One region of the Paenibacillus sp. EPM92 genome, then DNA from elsewhere that is predicted to be linked to it. Evidence: predicted binding sites of a transcription regulator. Region 1 holds the regulator's gene; the other holds the start of a gene.

Evidence for each region. Region 1 encodes Rex, which represses fermentation and respiration genes when NADH is low (regulators of the CRP and FNR family bind a similar motif). Its sites were predicted from a motif close to TTGTGAAATATTTCACAA; they were not measured.
Region 2: JMF85_RS03875 (helical membrane plugin domain-containing protein) is a predicted target of Rex. The motif match lies at 1,213-1,230, and genes of this name have one in related genera.

What each region holds. Positions count from the first base shown of each region.
Region 1 is NZ_BCPS01000080.1:12,570-15,983, reverse strand. It holds gene dinG (ATP-dependent DNA helicase DinG) at 1-1,229, shown strand, start outside; gene JMF85_RS19460 (redox-sensing transcriptional repressor Rex) at 1,226-1,846, shown strand; gene JMF85_RS19455 (inorganic phosphate transporter) at 1,907-2,905, opposite strand; gene JMF85_RS19450 (DUF47 domain-containing protein) at 2,965-3,414, opposite strand, start outside.
Region 2 is NZ_BCPS01000023.1:43,756-47,169, reverse strand. It holds gene JMF85_RS03880 (multidrug effflux MFS transporter) at 1-1,013, shown strand, start outside; gene JMF85_RS03875 (helical membrane plugin domain-containing protein) at 1,367-1,786, shown strand; gene JMF85_RS03870 (NAD(P)/FAD-dependent oxidoreductase) at 1,816-2,994, shown strand; gene JMF85_RS03865 (fatty acid desaturase family protein) at 3,282-3,414, shown strand, end outside.

The DNA.
Region 1 (3,414 bases):
CGGAACTGCTGTATCAGTTGCTGACATCGCGCAGCGGGGAGTCGGCGGCTCAGCAGGAAGGCGGCGGCCTCGTGCTTCGGGTGAGGAAGGACGCGCTGCCCCTCGGGTGGGATAAGCTCGCGGTGCTTGAAGAGAATTTTCAGCTGCACGCGCTTGAAGCGCTTAAGAAGCTGGATAAGGTCGTCAGCGAGCTGAAAGAGGTGCAGGACGAATTCGAAGTGCAGAGCGTCGTAACCGACTTAAGCGGCACCGTGAAAGAACTTCATCGTTATAAAGATGCGCTCCATTTCTTTATGACGATGCCGGACGACAACTATGTGTATTGGTTAGAGGGCGGGTTGTACAACAAAAATCGCTCGCTTCAGCTGCACTGCGTGCCGGTCGATGTCAGCTCGCTGCTGCAGCAGCATTTCTTCGAGCCGAAAGATAGCGTAATACTGACCTCGGCCACACTCTCGGTAGGCAAATCGTTCGCTTACACCTGCGAACAGCTGGGGCTGAACGAATCGCAGCCATCCGGACAATTGAGAACGGTGCAGCTTCCCTCGCCGTTCAATTACCGGGAGCAGGCGCTTGTCGCTATCCCCCGGGACTTTCCAGGGCTGCGCGGCGGAAGCGGGGGCGACAAAGAGTTTATCGACCGCCTGATTCCGTCGCTGGCCGAAGTCGCGCTGGAAACGAAAGGGCGCATGCTGGTTCTTTTCACTTCCAATCGCATGCTGAAGACGGTTCATGCCGGTTTGAAGGAAATGCTGGCGCCGTTCGGCGTGAACGTGCTCGGACAAGGCGTGGACAGCGGCAATCGAAGCAAGCTGACGCGCATGTTCCAGAGCAGTCCTGCTTGCGTGCTTCTGGGCACGAGCAGCTTCTGGGAAGGCGTCGACATTCCGGGCGACGCGCTCACCTGTCTGGCCATCGTCCGGCTGCCGTTCCAGCCGCCGACGCATCCGCTTGTGGAAGCGAAGACGGAAAAGCTTAAGGCCAAGAATATGAATCCGTTCATGAAGCTGTCGGTACCACAGGCGGTTATTCGCTTCAAGCAGGGATTCGGAAGATTGGTTCGTACCGCATCGGACAAAGGGATCGTCATTATTTACGATACCCGGGTCATCGATACGAACTATGGGAAATACTTCTTGTATTCGCTGCCGGGACCTAAGATCGAGCATATGACTGCGAATCAGTTGGTTCCACGTATTAAGCGGTGGATGGAGGAGAACGAAGCATGAAAACGATGAAAATTTCCGAGGCGGTCGTCCGACGGCTGCCGATTTACTTGCGATTCTTGAATGAGCTGAGCAAGAAAAATATTTCAACCGTATCTTCACAGGATCTTGGACAAAAACTTGATCTGAATCCGGCCCAAATCCGTAAAGATCTCGCTTATTTTGGTGAATTCGGCAAGAAGGGCATCGGGTATGATGTCGATTATTTAATCGAGAAAATCAGACAAATTTTGAAGCTTGATAAAGTGATTCCCGTCGCGCTGGTCGGAGCGGGCAATTTGGGCCGCGCGTTATGCAATTACAACGCTTATTTAAAAGACAACATGAAAATTGTCGCTGTCTTTGACGCGCAACCGAACAAAATCGGCGAATCGATCAATAACTTAAAAGTAAAGCCGATGGAAGAGCTCGGGACGACGATTCGCGAGCTGCAGATCAGGATCGGGATTATTACCGTTCCTGCGCCGGAAGCGCAGCAGGTCGCCAACCAGTTCACCGAAGCGGGCGTCGAAGCGATCTTGAACTTTGCGCCGCTCATTATTAAAGTACCGAGCGATGTACGGGTACACCATGCGGATTTCACGACGGACCTGCAAAGCCTCGCTTATTATTTGGATTAATTTATCCGATAAATGAATAACAACAAGCCCGTGCCGAACCGGCACGGGCTTGTCCTATTATTATACGAACGCGTAAATGATTTTGTAGATGAGGAACGCAATCACCATACTGATCGGAATTGTGATGATCCAGGTTAAGATCATTCGTGTTACCGTTGCCCATTTGACATCATGGAATCTCATCACGGAACCTGTTCCGATGATCGAGGAGGAAATGACGTGGGTTGTCGATAACGGCATCCCGAGATGGGTCGACGTTTGAATGACGATCGATGAGTTCAAGTCGGAAGCGAAGCCGTTGATCGGCTCGATCTTCAGCAGCTTACGGCTCATCGTCTTGATAATGCGCCATCCGCCGATTGAGGTTCCGAGGCCCATAGCGGTTGCAGCGGCTAATTTAACCCAGAGCGGAACGTCCAGCGTGTCTTGCTGGTTCATCGCAACCAAGGCGAATACGATGATCCCCATCGCTTTCTGAGCGTCGTTCCCGCCGTGGGAAAAGGAAAGCAGTCCGGCCGAGAAAATTTGGAAAATGCGGAACGTGCGATTGAGCTTGGAACGCGATTGGTTACCGGTCGACATAATAAAGAACCGGATAATCCACATAATCACGATACCGGTAGCGAACGCGACAATTGGCGATAAGACAAGAATCAGAATGATTTCACGAAACCCGGACCAGTTTAAAGCGTCCATCCCTGCGCCTGCAATGACCGCGCCGGCAAGCGAGCCGATAAGTGTGTGGGAAGAAGAGGACGGAATGCCGTAATACCAGGTGAGCAAGTTCCAAAGTATAGCCGTAATCAAGGCGGCGATGACGATATAAATACCGTTCTCAATGGTAGCCGGATTCGCGACTTTACCGCCCACCGTTTTAGCGACTTCTGACGAGTAGATTGCGCCGAGAAAGTTCAAAACGGCCGCGTAGATGATGGCGAATCTCGGTGACAGCGCTTTGGTTGAAATAGAAGTAGCGATAGCATTGGCCGTATCGTGAAATCCGTTGATAAAATCGAACAGAAGCGCCAAAGCAACGACTACAATCAATATGGTTAACATAATTTCCTCCTAAGTCATTGTGCATATTACCACTAACCGGTCCGGACTGGCCGGCAAGGTTAAGAGTATCTCAGCACAACGCTCTCCAAGATGTTGGCGACATCTTCACAGGCATCGGTCGTTTGCTCAAGGCGTTCGTACATTTCTTTCAATTTAAAATCGTGGTAAGGATCTTTCGGATTGGTGAAAATTTCACGGATGCCCTCGCGCATTAAACGGTCTCCTTCATTTTCCAAGCTGTTGATTTGCACGGTATGCTCCGTCAGCTGCATATACTTTTTCTTGGACAGCAGCTTGAAGGCATCGAGGATATGCTGACAGCTGGCTACGAGCACCGCAGAAAATTCCTTCATATATTTATCGGTAAACGTAATGTTCATATAGTCAAAACGTGCGATCGATGCTTCAATTCCGTCGAGCACGTCGTCGACCTTGGAAGCGAGCTCCATAATGTCTTCCCGGTCCAAAGGCGTAATGAACACTTTATTCAAGCCCTTGAAAATTTGATG
Region 2 (3,414 bases), on a different contig from region 1:
TGCTTGCCGGGCCGCTCAGCGACGTGCGCGGCAGACGGGGGCCGCTTCTGGCGGGGCTGCTCTTGTACACCGTAGCTTCGTTGCTGTGCATGTTCAGCACGTCGGCCTGGGCGTTCGTCGCGCTGCGTTTCATTCAAGGCGCGGCCGGCTCGGCGGGTATCGTCATCTCGCGGGCGGTGGCCCGGGACCTCTATGCGGGGACGGAGCTGACGAAGTTTTTCGCGCTGCTGATGCTGGTGAACGGTGCGGCTCCGATCCTGGCTCCGATTATGGGAGGTCAGCTCCTGCAGTTCACGTCGTGGCGCGGCGTGTTCCTCGTGCTGTCGCTTATCGGGGTGCTCGTATTCATCGCCGTCCTCTTCGCGCTGCCGGAAACCTTGAAGCCCGAGCACCGGTCGCAAGGCGGTATTGCGCAATCGCTGTCGACGATGCGCGCGATAGCGAAGGACCGGCTGTTTATGGGCTATGCGCTTTCGCAAGGGCTTGTGACCGCGGCCATGTTCGCTTATATCGCCGGATCGCCCTTCGTCCTTCAGAATGCGTTCGGCGTCTCGGAGCAAACGTTCAGCTTCATATTCGCCATAAACGGACTTGGCATCATTATTGCCAGCCAAGTCACAGGGAAACTAGCCGGTAAAATCAAGGAAACGACGCTGCTCGTCAGCGGACTCGTGCTCGCCGCACTCGGCGGGATTATCCTGCTCGTCGGCCTTATCGCCGGAGCGGGGCTGGCCGCCGTGCTGCCGCCGCTGTTCATCGTCGTCTCGTGCGTCGGCATCGTCGGAACGGCGTCGTTCCCGCTGGCGATGCGCAATCAGGCGAAGTCGGCGGGGACGGCCTCAGCCCTGCTCGGCGTGCTGTCGTTCATCTTCGGCGGATTGGTGGCGCCGCTGGTCGGTCTGGGCGGCAGCGAAGCGACTGTCCCGATGGGGATTGTCATTGCCGCCGCGAACGTCAGCGCGATTGTGCTGTACGCGGTCATGATCGGCCGCAAGCGTTCGGTAAACGCGTAAGGTTTGAAGTGCGGTCGCGGCTGAGTCCAGGGAGCGAAGCAGCGGCCGCGCTGTTTTTTCAAAAAGGAATCGGCTGCTTGAAATTAGTGTTAACAGAATGTTCACAATTGTAGGAAATTGGCTTTTCAAAGATGAAGGGAATGGTCGTATAATAGAGTCCATATAGCGTTCCCTTTCAGGCACTGCCTTATTCTCAAGCATGTGAAAAATGTTACAATTGGATGGTCATGGATCTTCATGGACGATAAGCTTGTCAGAGAGACGGCTTGAAGAAGACGAACCTCCCATCGCTCGAAAAGAACAGGCAGCCGGCACAAGGGACATCTATGCAAAGTATAGGAGGACGTTTACTTATGTCACAAACAACGCAAACGATCTCGCGCGAATCACTCGATGTACTCGATCAATTGATGAAGCCCGAGGTCCAACAGTCGCTTACGGTGTTGGTCGACAACCTGCCGAAGCTGGCCGAAATGGTAACCCTTTTAACGAAAACGTACGATTTGGTGCAAAATGTGGCCACCGACCGCGTCCTGATCGACGATCTGAAGGGCGGCATGGAAGAATTCGTGAAGCCGATCCAAGAGAAAGTTAAGAGCGTAGCCGCGACGGCGATTGAAGCAAGCGACCGTGCGCAAGCGGAAACGGCGACTATCGGCTTGTTCGGTCTGCTTAAAATGCTGAAGGATCCGCAAGTGCAGAAGATGTTCCGTTTTGCCCAAGCGTTCCTGGAAGTATCGGCAGAGCGTCAGCAAAATCAGCGTCAATCTTAAGAAGCATCAATACCGGACGGAGGATAACTATGTCGAAGCAAATTTTGATTCTAGGCGGCGGATACGGCGGGTTGTTAACCGCGCTGACGGCGCGTAAATATATGACGGCGGAAGAAGCGACTATCACGGTCGTGAACCGATTCCCTTCTCACCAAATTATTACCGAGCTGCACCGTTTGGCTGCAGGCAACTTGAGCGAGCAAGCTGTAGCGCTTCCGCTCGAGAAGCTGCTTCGCGGTAAAAACATCGATCTGCGCATCGATACGGTCGAAACGATCGGACTCGACGAGAAGCGCGTGCTTCTGAAAAGCGGTAAAACCTACGAGTATGACACGCTTGTCATCGCGCTCGGCAGTGAAACGGCGTTCTTCGGCATTCCTGGCCTGCAGGAGCACAGCTTCACGCTGAAATCCGTTAACGACGCGAACCGTCTGCGTGCGCACGTTGAAGCGCGGGTTGAAGCTTACAAGCAATCGAAGAACAAAGCGGACGTTACGTTCGTCGTAGGCGGCGGCGGCTTGACCGGCATCGAGCTGGTCGGCGAATTTGCCGATATGCTGCCGGGTCTGTGTAAGAAGAAAGGCGTCGATTTCAACGACGTTTCGTTGTACTGCGTAGAAGCGGCCCCTTCGATTCTGATGGGCTTTGCGCCTGAATTGATCGAGCGCGCCCAAACAAGCTTGCAAAAGCGCGGCGTGCAGTTCCTGACCGGCGTGGCGATTACAGAAATGACGGAGACGTCCGTTTCGTTGAAAGACGGCAGCGTCATCGAGACAAGCACGCTCGTATGGACGGGTGGCGTTCAAGGTAATTCGGTTGTCGCAAACTGCGGCATCGAAGTGAACCGCGGCCGCGCAACCGTGACCGAATCGCTCCAATCGACGTCGCATCCGGACGTATTCGTGGCCGGCGACAGCGCGGTTGTCATGGGCAAAGAAGGCCGTCCATACCCGCCGACAGCGCAATTGGCTTGGCAAATGGGCGAAACGATCGGTTACAACATCTTCGCGTCGTATAATGGCGCGCCGATGCAGTCGTTCGAGCCGGTATTCTCCGGAACGCTCGCGAGCCTTGGCCGCAAAGACGGAATCGGCACAATCGGCGGCAACCAAACGAAATTGAAAGGCTTGCCGGCGACGTTGATGAAAGAAGCGAGCAACGTGCGTTACTTGTCGCACATCAACGGACTGTTCACCTTGGCGTACTAAAATCATCGATCAGGCAGGCCCTGCTTCTCTGCATATAGAGAAGCGGGGCCTTTCTCTGTTTAAAGGAACGTTAAGAGAACAGGGGATGAGCGACACCGGCAGAAAGGATGTTCGGGATGTTTGGGTAACTTATCAATTTCAGACAAAACGATGTCAATTCAATGCATTGCTATGAGCTGTAAAATTATGTACTCTGAGGATGTGATTATCAATTCAAATATGGGGCTTGCAGCCGCGGGCAATTCGGACTCAAGCCTGGCAGCCAAATCAAGAGGAGGAGAGTCAAGTTGTCTTCTACAAAGACCAGAAGAGACTACAGTGTCGTCGGTCCCGAGAAACAGCGGGCGTACGAAAGAGGGCTCGTAGCAGCCGAGTGGTATACGAGTCCGGTACCCCGTCAACGCCTGAAGGAGCTGATGA